Regions from separate parts of the Streptomyces sp. NBC_01485 genome, predicted to be linked through region 2. Evidence: predicted binding sites of a transcription regulator. Region 2 holds the regulator's gene; the other holds the start of a gene.
What was found. Region 2 encodes HrcA, which represses chaperone genes, less so after heat shock. Its sites were predicted from a motif close to TTNGCACTCNGNNNNNCNGAGTGCNAA; they were not measured.
Positions count from the first base shown of each region.

Region 1 (7,252 bases), 1.1 Mb from region 2:
GTCCTCGCCGACCCCGCGCCGGACCGCCTCCCGGTCGCCGTCGGAGAGCGCCGCGCACACCCAGAGGGCGCCCACGTCGGGGCCGATGGCCGACAGGCCGGAGACCAGCCCGCCGCCCCCGCGTTTCGCGTGCAGCGCGCCGTCCTCGCGCACCTCGTAGGAGACCGGACCGCGGTTGGACGCGACCAGCACCTCTCCACCCCGAGCAGCAGTTTCGTGCGTGGAAGCCATACGCCCAACCTAGCCCGGTCGGGAACCGCTCAAACGTACGGTCGCGCACTGTGCGGGGCTGTATACAGCCCCGCACAGTGTTACAGATGAGGGGTCATGTGTGACATTTCAGGCGACCTTGCGGGTCGCGTACTCCGTGATCTCCGCCATCGGCGGCCGTTCCTCGGTGTCCACGGAGTACGTGCGCGGCGCGAAGCCGTCCGCGCTGCGCTCGAACTGGGTGAGGGCCGGACGGATCATGTGCCCGCGGGCCAGCCGGAGCTGCGCGGTGCGGTAGATCGTCGCCGCCATCCGGCCCAGCGCCTGGCCGTCCTGGTGCCGGTGCTTGCGCACCCCGACGTCCACCTGGGCGAGGGCGTCGAGCCCCACCAGGTGCAGCGCGTCGACCAGCATGCCCAGCTCCACGCCGTACCCGACGGGGAAGGGCAACTGCTCCAGCAGGCTGCGGCGGGCCGCGTACTCGCCGCCGAGCGGCTGCACGAACCCGGCCAGTTGCGGCCAGTGCATGTTGAGCAGCGGCCGGGCCATCAGCTCGGTGACCCGCCCGCCCTGACCGGCCGCACCGCCCAGCGGACGGTCGTACATGCCCTTGACCAGGTCCACGCCCGGGTCGGTGAGCAGCGGGCCGACGATCCCCGAGACGAAGTCGGAGGAGAACTCCCTCAGGTCGGCGTCGATGAAACAGACGATGTCCCCGGTGGTGACCAGCAGCGACCGCCACAGCACCTCGCCCTTGCCGGGCACGGCCGGGATCCGGGGCAGGATCGCGTCCCGGTGCACGACACGCGCGCCGGCCGCCGCCGCGACCTCCGCCGTACGGTCGGTCGATCCCGAGTCGACGACGACGATCTCGTCGACCAGCGGAACCTGGTGCATGAGGTCGTGACGGATCACGGCGACGATGTCACCGACCGTCGCCTCCTCGTTCAGCGCGGGCAGGACCACGGACACCGACTGGTTCGTGGCGCGCTTCGCGGCCATGATCCGGTGCAGTGGGCGATCGGTCACGGACCAGGAGCGGGCGGCCAGCCAGCGTTCGACTTCTTCCAGCACGGTCAGCGGCTCCTCACGTCGTGATCACAGCAGGTGCACGGCAGGTGACCGTGTGATCCATCTCGCGGTTCGGACGACTATCTCAACTGTCCTGGCCTTCGGTTACAGTCTTGAACAACGCGGATGACCATCGCATGTCCGATGTCCGAGGTCGCCGTCGTTCACAACTTCATACCGCTCATCCAGAGGGGCAGAGGGATACGGCCCGATGAAGCCCCGGCAACCCTCCAGCCGGTCTTGTCCGCGTTCGCGCGGCGAGGCTCCCGGCTCGGGAAGGTGCCAAATCCGTCTCACGGCGAGATGCGTCGTGAGGAAGATGAGGAGAAAGGGCCTCGCCTCACATGGCTGCGCAGACTGTTGGAAGCACCACCGAACCCACGCCCGTCGACCTCGGCCCCGCCGCCGCGCTGAGCTGCCGCGAGTGCGGTCACCGCGTGCCCCTCGGCCCGGTCTTCGCCTGCGAAGAGTGTTTCGGCCCCCTCGAGATCGCCTACGACTTCTCCTCCTACGACACGGAGGAGCTGCGCAAGCGCATCGAGGCGGGCCCCGCGAACATCTGGCGCTACGCGCCCCTCCTGCCCGTCCCGGCCGACGTGGCGGAGAAGCCGAACATCAACCCGGGCTGGACCAAGCTCGTCCAGACCGACAACCTCGCCCGCGAGCTGGGCGTCGACGCCGGCAAGCTCTTCGTCAAGGACGACTCCGGCAACCCGACGCACTCCTTCAAGGACCGCGTCGTCGCCCAGGCCATCGAGGCCGCGCGCGCCTTCCGCTTCACCACCCTCTCCTGCTCCTCCACCGGCAACCTCGCGGGCGCGGTGGGCGCCGCCGCTGCCCGCGCCGGCTTCCGCTCCTGCGTATTCATCCCGCACGACCTGGAGCAGGGCAAGATCGTCATGGCCGCGATCTACGGCGGCGACCTCGTCGGCATCGAGGGCAACTACGACGACGTCAACCGCTTCTGCTCCGAGCTCATCGGCGACCCGGTCGGCGAGGGCTGGGGCTTCGTCAACGTCAACCTGCGGCCGTACTACGCCGAGGGTTCGAAGACGCTGGCGTACGAGATCTGCGAGCAGTTGGGATGGCGGATCCCCGACCAGCTCGTCGTCCCCATCGCCTCCGGTTCGCAGCTCACGAAGATCGACAAGGGCTTGCAGGAGCTGATCAAGCTCGGGCTCGTCGAGGACAGGCCGTACAAGATCTTCGGCGCGCAGGCGGAAGGGTGTTCGCCGGTGTCCGCCGCGTACAAGGCGGGCCACGACGTCGTACGCCCCCAGAAGCCGAACACCATCGCCAAGTCGCTGGCCATCGGCAACCCGGCGGACGGGCCGTACGTCCTCGACATCGCGCGGCGGACGGGCGGGGCGGTGGAGGACGTGACCGACGAACAGGTCGTCGACGCGATCGGGCTGCTCGCCCGGACCGAGGGCATCTTCGCGGAGACGGCGGGTGGGGTGACCGTCGGCGTGACGCGGAAGTTGATCGAGAGCGGGTTGCTGGATCCGACGCTCACGACGGTCGTCCTGAACACCGGTGACGGTCTCAAGACGCTCGACGCGGTGGCCGGGACCGGGCTCACGGCGACCATCCGTCCCAACCTGGAGTCGTTCCGCGAAGCCGGGCTCGTGTAGCAGTCGTCGTTGTTCGTCTGCGGGCCGGTGAGGGCTTGTCGCGCCCACGCGGCGGTAGCCGCAGATTCCACCCAGTCCCGCGCCCCTAGGTGCGTTTCCCTGACCGGAGGTCTCAGCAATGAGCGTTACTGTCCGCATCCCGACCATCCTCCGCACCTACACCGGCGGCGCGGCTGAGGTGTCGGCCGAAGGGGGGACCCTCGGTGAGGTCATCTCCGATCTGGAGAAGAACCACACCGGGATCGCCGCCCGGGTCCTGGACGACCAGGGCAAGCTGCGGCGGTTCGTCAACGTGTACGTGAACGACGACGACGTCCGCTTCGAGCAGGGGCTCGACACGGCGACTCCGGACGGCGCCGGCGTTTCGATCATCCCGGCTGTCGCCGGCGGCTGAATGGTCACTGACCGTCGGTCAGTACCCGCCGGTAGTAACCGTCGGTAACAGCGATTACCGAGAGTTCATCGAATTGCCCTCTCCGCGATAGAAGCGGAGGGGGCAATTCAGTGTGGTTGAGCGCGGTACAGTTGGGGAACCGGGTCGGGATCAAGAGATCCGGAGCCTTTTGTTTCTGCCCACCGCCCGATGAGAAGCAGCCAAAGTGCGCGCCTCATTCGTGGCTTTTGTGGCTTTTGCGGGGCCCGACTTGCCCTGAGTTCTGGCGAATTCTCGCCACATTCCGGATCTCGCACGTCCAGAATTCTCGTCCAAGTGACCTGTTGCAGAGGGCAGTTGGACAGATACATTCGGCCGCGGTCGACGCGTTCCGGCGCACGCCCCCAATCGTGTGGGGGGTGAGGTCTGACCCGGATCCGCGAAGTGCGGATCTGTGCAAGGGCCAGTAATAGGGGAGTTAGGCATGGCTCAGGGCACCGTCAAGTGGTTCAACGCGGAGAAGGGGTACGGCTTCATCGCGGTCGACGGTGGTGCGGATGTATTCGTCCACTACAGCGCGATTCAGATGGACGGCTACCGCACCCTGGAAGAGGGTCAGCGGGTCGATTTCGAGATCTCGCAAGGCCAAAAGGGGCCGCAGGCGGACATGGTCCGTCTTGCGACCGGCTGAAGCACGCGCCGACTGACAGCGTCGTTCTTCTGTACGTCCGCATGTCTGTACGTCCGCATATCGCTGAAGGGTTCGTACCTCCCGGGGTACGGGCCCTTCAGTCGTGCCCGGGGCGGTCGTCTCCAAGCCCCGGCCGGGCCCCTTGCCGGGACTGTTGTCGGGACCCTTGCCGGGACCGTTGTTCACCTGCGGATTGCCTCGAGCCGCTTGCACTCGGCATGGTCGAGTGCTAATCATTGGCGTTAGCACTCTGCAGGTGAGAGTGACAACGAGGATCGGGTCGGTGAGGCCCGCAGGCCAGGTGGGGCAAGGAACCACGAGGCCGGCGAGCCGTCCGTCGCGGGCGCCAGCACGGTCCGGAGCAATCCACCCCAGTCCGGGAGGACCACTTCACATGGCCAAGATCATCGCGTTCGACGAGGAGGCACGGCGCGGCCTCGAGCGCGGCATGAACCAGCTCGCGGACGCCGTGAAGGTGACGCTCGGCCCCAAGGGCCGCAATGTCGTCCTCGAGAAGAAGTGGGGCGCCCCCACGATCACCAACGATGGTGTTTCCATCGCCAAGGAGATCGAGCTCGAGGACCCGTACGAGAAGATCGGCGCCGAGCTGGTCAAGGAAGTCGCCAAGAAGACGGACGACGTCGCCGGCGACGGTACGACCACGGCGACCGTCCTCGCCCAGGCGCTCGTCAGGGAAGGCCTGCGCAACGTAGCCGCCGGCGCCAACCCGATGGCTCTCAAGCGCGGTATCGAGAAGGCCGTCGAGGCCGTCTCCGGTGCCCTGCTGGAGCAGGCGAAGGATGTCGAGACCAAGGAGCAGATCGCTTCCACGGCCTCCATCTCCGCCGCCGACACCCAGATCGGCGAGCTCATCGCCGAGGCGATGGACAAGGTCGGCAAGGAAGGCGTCATCACCGTCGAGGAGTCCCAGACCTTCGGTCTGGAGCTGGAACTCACCGAGGGTATGCGCTTCGACAAGGGCTACATCTCGGCGTACTTCGCCACCGACATGGAGCGTATGGAGTCCGTCCTCGACGACCCGTACATCCTGATCGCCAACTCGAAGATCGCCAACGTCAAGGACCTGCTCCCGCTCCTGGAGAAGGTCATGCAGTCGGGCAAGCCGCTGCTGATCATCGCCGAGGACGTCGAGGGCGAGGCTCTGTCGACGCTGGTCGTCAACAAGATCCGCGGCACCTTCAAGTCCGTCGCGGTCAAGGCCCCGGGCTTCGGCGACCGCCGCAAGGCGATGCTGAACGACATCGCCATCCTCACCGGTGGCGAGGTCATCTCCGAGGAGGTCGGTCTCAAGCTCGAGAACACCTCCCTGGACCTGCTGGGCAAGGCCCGCAAGGTCGTCATCACCAAGGACGAGACGACCATCGTCGACGGCTCCGGCTCGTCGGACCAGGTCGCCGGGCGGGTCAACCAGATCCGTGCCGAGATCGAGAACAGCGACTCGGACTACGACCGCGAGAAGCTGCAGGAGCGCCTGGCGAAGCTCGCCGGCGGTGTCGCGGTCATCAAGGCCGGCGCCGCCACCGAGGTGGAGCTCAAGGAGCGCAAGCACCGCATCGAGGACGCCGTCCGCAACGCGAAGGCCGCCGTCGAGGAGGGCATCGTCGCCGGTGGTGGCGTGGCGCTCATCCAGGCGTCCTCCGTCTTCGAGAAGCTGGACCTCGAGGGTGACGAGGCGACCGGCGCCAACGCCGTGCGCATCGCGCTCGAGGCCCCGCTGAAGCAGATCGCCGTCAACGGTGGTCTCGAGGGTGGCGTCGTCGTCGAGAAGGTCCGCAACCTGCCCATCGGTCACGGCCTCAACGCCGCCACCGGTGAGTACGTGGACATGATCGCCGAGGGCATCATCGACCCGGCGAAGGTGACCCGCTCTGCGCTGCAGAACGCCGCCTCCATCGCCGCGCTGTTCCTCACCACCGAGGCCGTCATCGCCGACAAGCCGGAGAAGTCCTCGGCCCCGGCCGGCGGCGGCATGCCGGGCGGTGACATGGACTTCTGATCCCCTCGAGGATCGGCGGTTCATCGCGGTACACGACCGAGGGCGGCACCCCAGTTCCGACGGGGGTGCCGCCCTCGGGCGTTTCCGGGACTTGTCCCGGCGTGCGGGTCCGGGGCATCCGGGTCAGTCGGCGTAGTCCTTCAGCTTTTCGGTGTCGAGGGTGAGTGTCCTTTCTGGTGCTCGCCGGTCCATCGCTGCACGGATCCCGGCCGCGTGGGCGCGGATGGCCGACGCGGGGAGGGGCGCGTCGGAGGAGGCGGGCGCGTGTTCGCCGCGGCACGCGCCGCAGAAGCCGCCCGGCAGCGCTTCGGTGCGGCCGGGGATTCCGCACTTCGCGCACTCCAGCATCCGGCCGGGCGGACGTGGGCCGGGCGTGTGTGGGGCGGGCGGGCGTGGGGCGGGCGGTTCTGGCGGGATCTTGTCCGCCAGGCGGCGCTGGAGCAGGGCCGCCGGGCTGTGGATCGGGGTGGGCAGGCCGGCGGTGAGGGCGGTGAGGAGGGTTTCCTCGGTGGCCCCTCGCGCGAACCACTCCTCCACCAGCGGGGCGAGCCGCGTGCAGTCGGCGGCGGACAGGGACAGGGCGGGGGCCGTGCGGCCGAGGGCTGCGAGCAGGATGTGGGCGCGGGAGCGGGTGGGGCGAGGCGGTTCCGCCGACCGCTCCGACTCCGGCAGGTCGCCGCGGATGAACGTGGCCCACCAGTCGTCGTCGCGCGCGGTACGGGTGAACCACGTTCGGGTGACCCAGTGCGAGCTGCCCGACTCGGTCTCGACGCGTTCGCGACCGCGCCTCAAGTGACCTGTCCGCTGGAGGTTGTTGAGGGCCGTCCGCAGCGCGCACTGGCCGTACGGGAGCGTCTTGGCCAGCGTCTTCACGGAGATGTCGGTGCCGCCCGGGAGCCGGTCGATGTACGCCGCGACGGCCGCTTCGCGGGGCGGGAGGTGCGCGAAGTCGTGGTTCGCGCGGGGAAGTTCGCCGGGCGCGGAGCGCTTGCCGTACCCCGGACTGGCCATCGGGTGCGGGGATGCGTGCGCGGGCAGGGCGGCGTGATTAAGCTTGGCGTCAGCCACGGATCGACTCTCATTCGATCTTGTTGGTCAAGCCCCCGCAGGTGTTGGTAGCACCTGACGGGGGCTGTTCGTTGTGCGCAGGCTAGAGCCCGGTGACTGTCCGTGGCAAGTCGGTCGCCGCGCGTCAAATCGCAGGGTGGGTGGGTGGGTTGAGGCCCTCCACCCATTCCACGCAAAGAGGGCTCGGA
Region 1 is NZ_CP109435.1:4,235,206-4,242,457, reverse strand. Features, by position in the region: gene OG352_RS19365 (alpha,alpha-trehalose-phosphate synthase (UDP-forming)) at 1-231, opposite strand, end outside; gene OG352_RS19360 (glucosyl-3-phosphoglycerate synthase) at 340-1,284, opposite strand; SAM riboswitch class I at 1,460-1,607, shown strand; gene thrC (threonine synthase) at 1,626-2,915, shown strand; gene OG352_RS19350 (MoaD/ThiS family protein) at 3,034-3,309, shown strand; gene OG352_RS19345 (cold-shock protein) at 3,773-3,979, shown strand; gene groL (chaperonin GroEL) at 4,374-5,996, shown strand; gene OG352_RS19335 (hypothetical protein) at 6,120-7,007, opposite strand.
Region 1: groL (chaperonin GroEL) is a predicted target of HrcA. The motif match lies at 4,186-4,212, and genes of this name have one in related genera.

Region 2 (7,252 bases):
GGACGTCACGTACACCTGCGACAGCCTGGAGCTGCGGCACGGCGACAGCCTGCTGTGCGTCACCGACGGGGTGACCGAACGGCGCTCGGGCCTGCGCCAGTTCGACGACGAGGACGGTCTCGCCACCGCGCTGGCGGGCTGCGCCGGGCTCGACGCGGAGCTGATCGCGGAGCGGATCCGGAGGCTGGTGCACGACTTCGGGGACCTGCCGCCGGAAGACGATCTGGCGCTGCTGGTACTTCAGGCGGATTGACGTGCTCCCTGGTCCGAAGTCCAGGGAGTCCGGCCAGGGCCGTCCGGCCCGCGAGCGGCGAGGCGGCCAGAGCGGTGAGGACGGCCAGGAGAATGGCTGACGGGGGCGCGAACTGTCGGACGGGGCGGGGGAAACGGTCCGGTCGCACCTCGCAGATGTATCGTCCCGTTCGTGCCTAAGGCAACGAATGTCGTATATGACACGTCCATCCGTCGACGCGTCCTGATCGCCGGCGCGGGCCTCGGGCTGGCCGCGACCGCCTGTACCCGCGACAGCGACAGCGATCCGCAGCAAGACGCCCACGGACCCGGCGCCCCCGCCTCCGGCTCCCACGGACTCGGTTTCCACGGCGCACGCCAGGCCGGAGTCACGACCCCGCAGCAGGCCACCGCACTGCTCCTCGCCTACGACCTCGACCCCGCCCTGCGCGGAGCGGCGGGCGCGCGGGCGCTGAAGGCGGCGCTCGGGGCGTGGACGCACGCCCTCGCCAGGACGCTGGACTCGGAAGGCTCCCGCGCCGTCCGTCTCACCGCCACCCTCGGCATCGGCCCCGGACTGCCCGCCCGCCTCGGCCTCCCCGCCCCCGCCGCCCTGCGCGACCTGCCCGCCTTCCCCGGCGACCGCCTCGACCCCGCCCGCTGCGGCGGCGACCTGCTGCTCCAGCTCCGCGCCGACACTGCCGACGCCACCGGGACGACCGCCGCGACCCTGACCCGGCTGGCCGGGGACACCCTCTTCCCGCGCTGGCGCCAGGCCGGCTTCCTGCCCCCGGCCCCCGACGCCGGCGCCACCCCGCGCAACCTGCTCGGCTTCAAGGACGGCACCGCCAACCCGACCCGCCAGGAGTGCGAACGCTGGGTGTGGTCGGACGACGCCACCTACCTCGTCGTACGCCGCATCCACCTGCGCGTCGAGGACTTCGCGCGGCTCGCCGTGCACCGCCAGGAGGAGATCGTCGGCCGCCGCCGGGCGTCCGGCGGCCCGCTGGACGGCGGCCCCGAGGACGCCGACGTCGACATCTTCGCCAAGACCCCGCAGGGCCGGTACGTCACCCCGCTGCGCTCCCACGTCCGCGCCGCCGGCCCCGGCCTCGACGGAGGCGCCCGGATGCTGCGCCGCAACTACTCCTACGCCGACGGCCCCACCGACCAGGGCCTGTTGTTCCTCGCCTTCATGCGGGACCCGGCGCTGTTCACCCGGGTGCAGCGGCGGATGGCCGCGCGGGACGAGCTGAGCGGGTTCACCGAGGCGCGGGGCTCGGCGGTGGCGTACGTCCTGCCGGGGGCGCGTCCGGGACTGCCGCTGGGGGCGGAGCTGCTGGCCTGAGGGCTGTCGGCCCGAGGGTGCCCGGCTTGAGGACGCGCTCGGTACCGGGTCTCGTGCCGCAGACGTACGGGACGGACGCACGGGACGGACGTACGTGACGGACGTGCGGGATAATGGGCGGCATGCCTTCCGTACTTCCCGACGGCGAGCCGGTCCCCGACGACGGCGCGCTCCCCCCGCACGCCCTCGCGGGCGCCGCCGACCGCCCCCTCGGGTTCTATCTGCACGTCCCGTACTGCGCGACCCGCTGCGGCTACTGCGACTTCAACACCTACACCGCCACCGAGCTGCGCGGCACGGGCGGGGTCCTCGCCTCCCGCGACAACTACGCCGACACCCTGATCGACGAGGTCCGCCTCGCCCGCAAGGTGCTCGGCGACGACCCGCGCGAGGTCCGCACGGTCTTCGTCGGCGGCGGCACGCCGACCCTGCTGGCCGCGTCCGACCTCGTACGGATGCTGGGCGCGATCCGCGACGAGTTCGGCCTCGCGGCGGACGCGGAGGTGACGACGGAGGCCAACCCGGAGTCCGTCGGCCCCGCCTACCTGGCCACCCTCCGCCAGGGCGGCTTCAACCGGATCTCCTTCGGCATGCAGAGCGCCCGGCAGCACGTCCTGAAGATCCTCGACCGCACCCACACCCCCGGCCGCCCCGAGGCCTGCGTGGCGGAGGCCAGGGCGGCGGGCTTCGACCACGTCAACCTGGACCTGATCTACGGCACCCCGGGCGAGTCGGACGACGACTGGCGGGCCTCGCTGGACGCGGCCCTGGGCGCGGGCCCCGACCACGTCTCGGCGTACGCGCTGATCGTCGAGGAGGGCACCCGGCTCGCCCGCCGGATCCGCCGCGGGGAGGTCCCGATGACCGACGACGACGTCCACGCCGACCGCTACCTGATCGCGGACGAGGTGATGTCGGCCGCGGGCTACGACTGGTACGAGGTCTCCAACTGGGCCACCTCGGAGGCGGGCCGCTGCCTGCACAACGAGCTGTACTGGCGCGGCGCCGACTGGTGGGGCGCCGGACCGGGGGCGCACAGCCATGTCGGCGGGGTGCGCTGGTGGAACGTCAAGCACCCCGGCGCGTACGCGGCGGCGCTCGCGGGAGGCCGTTCACCGGGTGCCGGGCGCGAGCTGCTGTCGGCGGAGGACCGCCGGGTCGAACGGATCCTGCTGGAGCTGCGGCTCCGCGAGGGGGCGCCGCTGGACCTGCTGCGCCCGGACGGCCTGGCGGCCTCCCGGCGTGCCCTGTCGGACGGCCTCCTGGACACCGGCCCCTACGAACAGGGCCGCGCCGTACTCACCCTGCGGGGCCGGCTGCTGGCGGACGCGGTCGTGCGGGACCTGGTGGACTGAGGGGGCCGAGAGCACTGAGGGGGCGGACCGGGCCTCAGGCCACGGTCACGTGGTCGATCAGGCGCTCCACAGCGCCCAGCAGTTCCGGCTCCAGGTCCTTGTACGAGCCCACCCGCTTCAGGATCGCCTGCCACACCGCCCCGGTGTTCTCCGACGGCCAGCCCAGCGCCCGGCACACGCCCGTCTTCCAGTCCTGGCCGTGCGGTACGCGCGGCCAGGCGGCGATGCCGAGGGCGGACGGCTTCACGGCCTCCCAGATGTCGATGTACGGGTGCCCGACGACGAGGGCGTGCTCGCTGGTCACCGACTGTGCGATGCGCCACTCCTTCGTACCGGGCACGAGGTGGTCCACCAGGACGCCCAGCTTGGCGTCCGGGCCCGGCGCGAACTCGGCGACGATCGACGGCAGGTCGTCCACGCCCTCCAGGTACTCCACGACGACGCCCTCGACCCGCAGGTCGTCGCCCCACACCTTCTCGACCAGCTCGGCGTCGTGCCGGCCCTCGACGTAGATGCGCCCGGCGCGGGCGACCCGCGCGCGTGCGCCGGGGACGGCGACCGAACCGGAGGCGGTACGGGTGGGACGTACCGGAGACGACGACGGCGGGCGGACCAGGGTCACCACCCGCCCCTCCAGGAGGAAGCCGCGCGGCTCCAGCGGGAAGACCCGGTGCTTGCCGAAGCGGTCCTCCAGGGTCACCGTGCCCGCCTCGCAGCGGATCACCGCGCCGCAGAACCCGGTGCCGGGCTCCTCCACCACCAGGCCGGGATCCGCCGCCACCTCGGGGACGGGCTTCGGCTTCTTCCACGGAGGGGTCAGGTCGGCGGAGTACGTACGAGGGTGCGGGCCCGCAGGGCCCTCGTTGGAAGGGCGGTGGTGGGAGACGGGTGGGCGCATTCGGATGACGATAGGAGAAGCGCCGGGCCTACGGACACACGATCAGCGCGACACGCCGAAACGGGCCGCCAGCGCGTCCCGCTGCGCCCGTACGAAGGCCGCGTCCACCACCGCCCCGTGACCGGGCACGTACAGCGCGTCCTCGCCGCCGAGTTCGAGGAGCCGGTCGAGGGCGGCCGGCCAGCGGGACGGGACGGCGTCGGGCCCGGCCTGGGGCTCGCCGGACTCCTCGACCAGGTCCCCGCAGAACACCACCTCCGGCGAGCCGGGGTCCGCAGGGTCGCCCGGGACCAGGACCGCCAGGTCGTGCGCGGTGTGGCCGGGGCCGACGTTCGCCAGCAGGACCTGCCGGCCGCCGCCCAGATCGAGGGTCCACTCGCCGCAGACCAGGTGCCGGGGCCGCACCAGCGCGTCCGCGGCCTCCGCCGCCGTCGCCCCGTCCAGACCGTTGCGTACCGCGTCCGCCCGCAGCTCCTCGCCCGGCACGGTGTCCACGCCCACCGCCCCGAAGACCTCCGCGCCCGCGAACGCCGCGGCGCCGAAGACATGGTCGAAGTGGGGGTGGGTGAGCGCGAGATGGGTCACACGTCCGCCGGTGAGCTCCTCGGCCCGCGCCCGCAGCAGCGCCCCCTCCGCGAGGCTCGACCCCGCGTCGACCATCAGCACCGCGCCCGCCCCGACGACCAGCCCCGCCGTGCAGTCCCAGCCCGGCAGCCGGCACCGCCCGACCCCGGCCGCGACCCGCTCCCACCCGAGCTCTTCCCAAGTCACCGTCATACCGCGACGCTAGTCGTAGCACGCTCGCGATGGACCGACCTTGCCCTTCGCGCACCCCACGGCCGTACACTGGGCCGGGGAACGCTGGCACTCGGATGTGAAGAGTGCCAGGCGAGGCGCCCAGGGGACTGGGGACGACAGCTGGAGGTGTGCGCGGATGCTGAGTGAACGCAGGCTCCAGGTGCTGCGCGCCATCGTCCAGGACTACGTCGGCACCGAGGAGCCCGTCGGCTCCAAGGCGCTCACCGAGCGGCACAGCCTCGGCGTGTCCCCGGCGACGGTCCGCAACGACATGGCCGCCCTGGAGGACGAGGGGTACATCGCCCAGCCGCACACCAGCGCCGGGCGGATCCCCACGGACAAGGGGTACCGGCTGTTCGTCGACAAGCTCGCCGGCGTCAAGCCGATGACCGGTCCCGAGCGGCGGGCCATCCAGAACTTCCTCGACGGCGCCGTCGACCTCGACGACGTGGTGGCCCGTACGGTACGGCTGCTGGCGCAGCTCACCCGGCAGGTCGCCGTCGTGCAGTACCCGTCCCTGACCCGTTCGACCGTGCGGCACGTGGAGCTTCTCTCGCTCGCGCCCGCGCGCCTGATGCTCGTGCTGATCACGGACACCGGGCGGGTCGAGCAGCGGTTGGTGGACTGCGCGGCGCCCTTTGGGGAATCGTCGCTGGCGGATCTGCGGGCTCGGCTCAACAGCAAGATCGCGGGCCGCCGGTTCACGGACGTGCCGCGTCTGGTGGAGGATCTGCCGGACGCCTTCGAGTCCGAGGACCGCGGCACGGTCACGACGGTGCTCTCCACCCTGCTGGAGACGCTCGTCGAAGAGAACGAGGAGCGGCTGATGATCGGCGGAACCGCCAATCTCACCCGCTTCGGACATGACTTTCCTCTCGTGATCCGCCCCGTCCTGGAGGCTCTGGAGGAGCAGGTCGTGCTCCTCAAACTCCTTGGCGAGGCGGGGGATTCGGGCATGACCGTACGGATCGGTCACGAGAACGCCTACGAGGGACTCAACTCCACTTCGGTGGTGTCGGTCGGCTACGGTTCGGGCGGCGAGGCAGTCGCCAAACTGGGCGTGGTCGGACCGACCCGCATGGATTACCCGGGAACGATGGGAGCGGTACGAGCGGTGGCACGGTACGTCGGACAGATCCTGGCGGAGTCGTAAGTGGCCACGGACTACTACGCCGTTCTCGGCGTGCGCCGCGATGCGTCGCAGGAAGAGATCAAGAAGGCCTTCCGTCGGCTCGCACGCGAGCTGCACCCGGACGTCAACCCGGATCCGAAGACCCAGGAGCGGTTCAAGGAGATCAACGCCGCCTACGAGGTGTTGTCGGACCCGCAGAAGAAGCAGGTCTACGACCTCGGCGGCGACCCGCTGTCCCAGTCGGGCGGCGGTGGCGCGGGCGGCTTCGGCGCGGGCGGCTTCGGGAACTTCTCGGACATCATGGACGCGTTCTTCGGTACGGCGTCGCAGCGCGGGCCGCGCTCGCGGACCCGGCGCGGCCAGGACGCGATGATCCGGCTGGAGATCGACCTCGAGGAGGCGGCCTTCGGCACGACCAAGGACCTCCAGGTCGACACGGCCATCGTCTGCGCCACGTGCAGCGGCGAGGGCGCGGCGCCGGGGACCACGGCCCAGACGTGTGACATGTGCCGCGGTCGCGGTGAGGTGTCGCAGGTGACGCGGTCCTTCCTGGGCCAGGTCATGACGTCCCGGCCGTGCCCGCAGTGCCAGGGTTTCGGCACCGTCGTGCCGACCCCGTGCCCGGAGTGCGCAGGCGACGGCCGGGTGCGCTCCCGGCGCACGCTGACGGTGAAGATCCCGGCCGGTGTCGACAACGGCACCCGCATCCAGCTCGCGGGCGAGGGCGAGGTCGGCCCCGGCGGCGGCCCCGCCGGCGACCTGTACGTCGAGATCCACGAGCTGCCGCACGCGATGTTCCAGCGGCGCGGCGACGACCTGCACTGCACGGTCACCCTCCCGATGACGGCGGCCTCCCTCGGCACGAAGGTGCCGCTGGAGACGCTGGACGGACTGGAGGAGGTCGACATCCGGCCCGGCACCCAGTCCGGCCAGTCGATCCCGCTGCACGGCCGGGGCGTCACGCATCTGCGGGGCGGCGGGCGCGGCGATCTGATCGTCCACGTCGAGGTGCAGACGCCGACGAAGCTCGATCCCGAGATGGAGCGGTTGCTGCGCGAGCTGGCCAAGCTGCGCGGTGAGGAACGGCCCCTGGGGCAGTTCCAGCCGGGGCAGCAGGGGTTGTTCTCGCGGTTGAAGGACGCGTTCAACGGGCGCTGAGGCCTTTTCCGTACCGGCGTCGGAAGGTACCCGGCGCTGGTGCGGGCCTCGCTGCGGGCTGCCGCCCCCAGGCCCCCGCCATCGGCCTGAACGGCCTCGTCCTCAAGCTCCCCCAGACAGGCTGAAAGTGCCCTGACCGGCGTTGTGAAGCACTGGCATGTGCCAATGAGACGGGCCGATTCGGACTTGTTCTGAAGGCGTGACAACATGCCGTCATGTCGTCCTCCGCGCTGACCGATCTCTTCCCGCACCCGATCGTGCAGGCCCCCATGGCGGGCGGTGTCTCCGTCCCGCAGCTCGCCGCCGCCGTGGCCGAGGCCGGCGGGCTCGGC
Region 2 is NZ_CP109435.1:3,139,346-3,146,597, reverse strand. Features, by position in the region: gene OG352_RS14510 (SpoIIE family protein phosphatase) at 1-253, shown strand, start outside; gene OG352_RS14505 (Dyp-type peroxidase) at 425-1,579, shown strand; gene hemW (radical SAM family heme chaperone HemW) at 1,702-2,934, shown strand; gene OG352_RS14495 (DUF3097 domain-containing protein) at 2,969-3,832, opposite strand; gene OG352_RS14490 (MBL fold metallo-hydrolase) at 3,875-4,609, opposite strand; gene hrcA (heat-inducible transcriptional repressor HrcA) at 4,767-5,783, shown strand; gene dnaJ (molecular chaperone DnaJ) at 5,784-6,920, shown strand; gene OG352_RS14475 (nitronate monooxygenase) at 7,136-7,252, shown strand, end outside.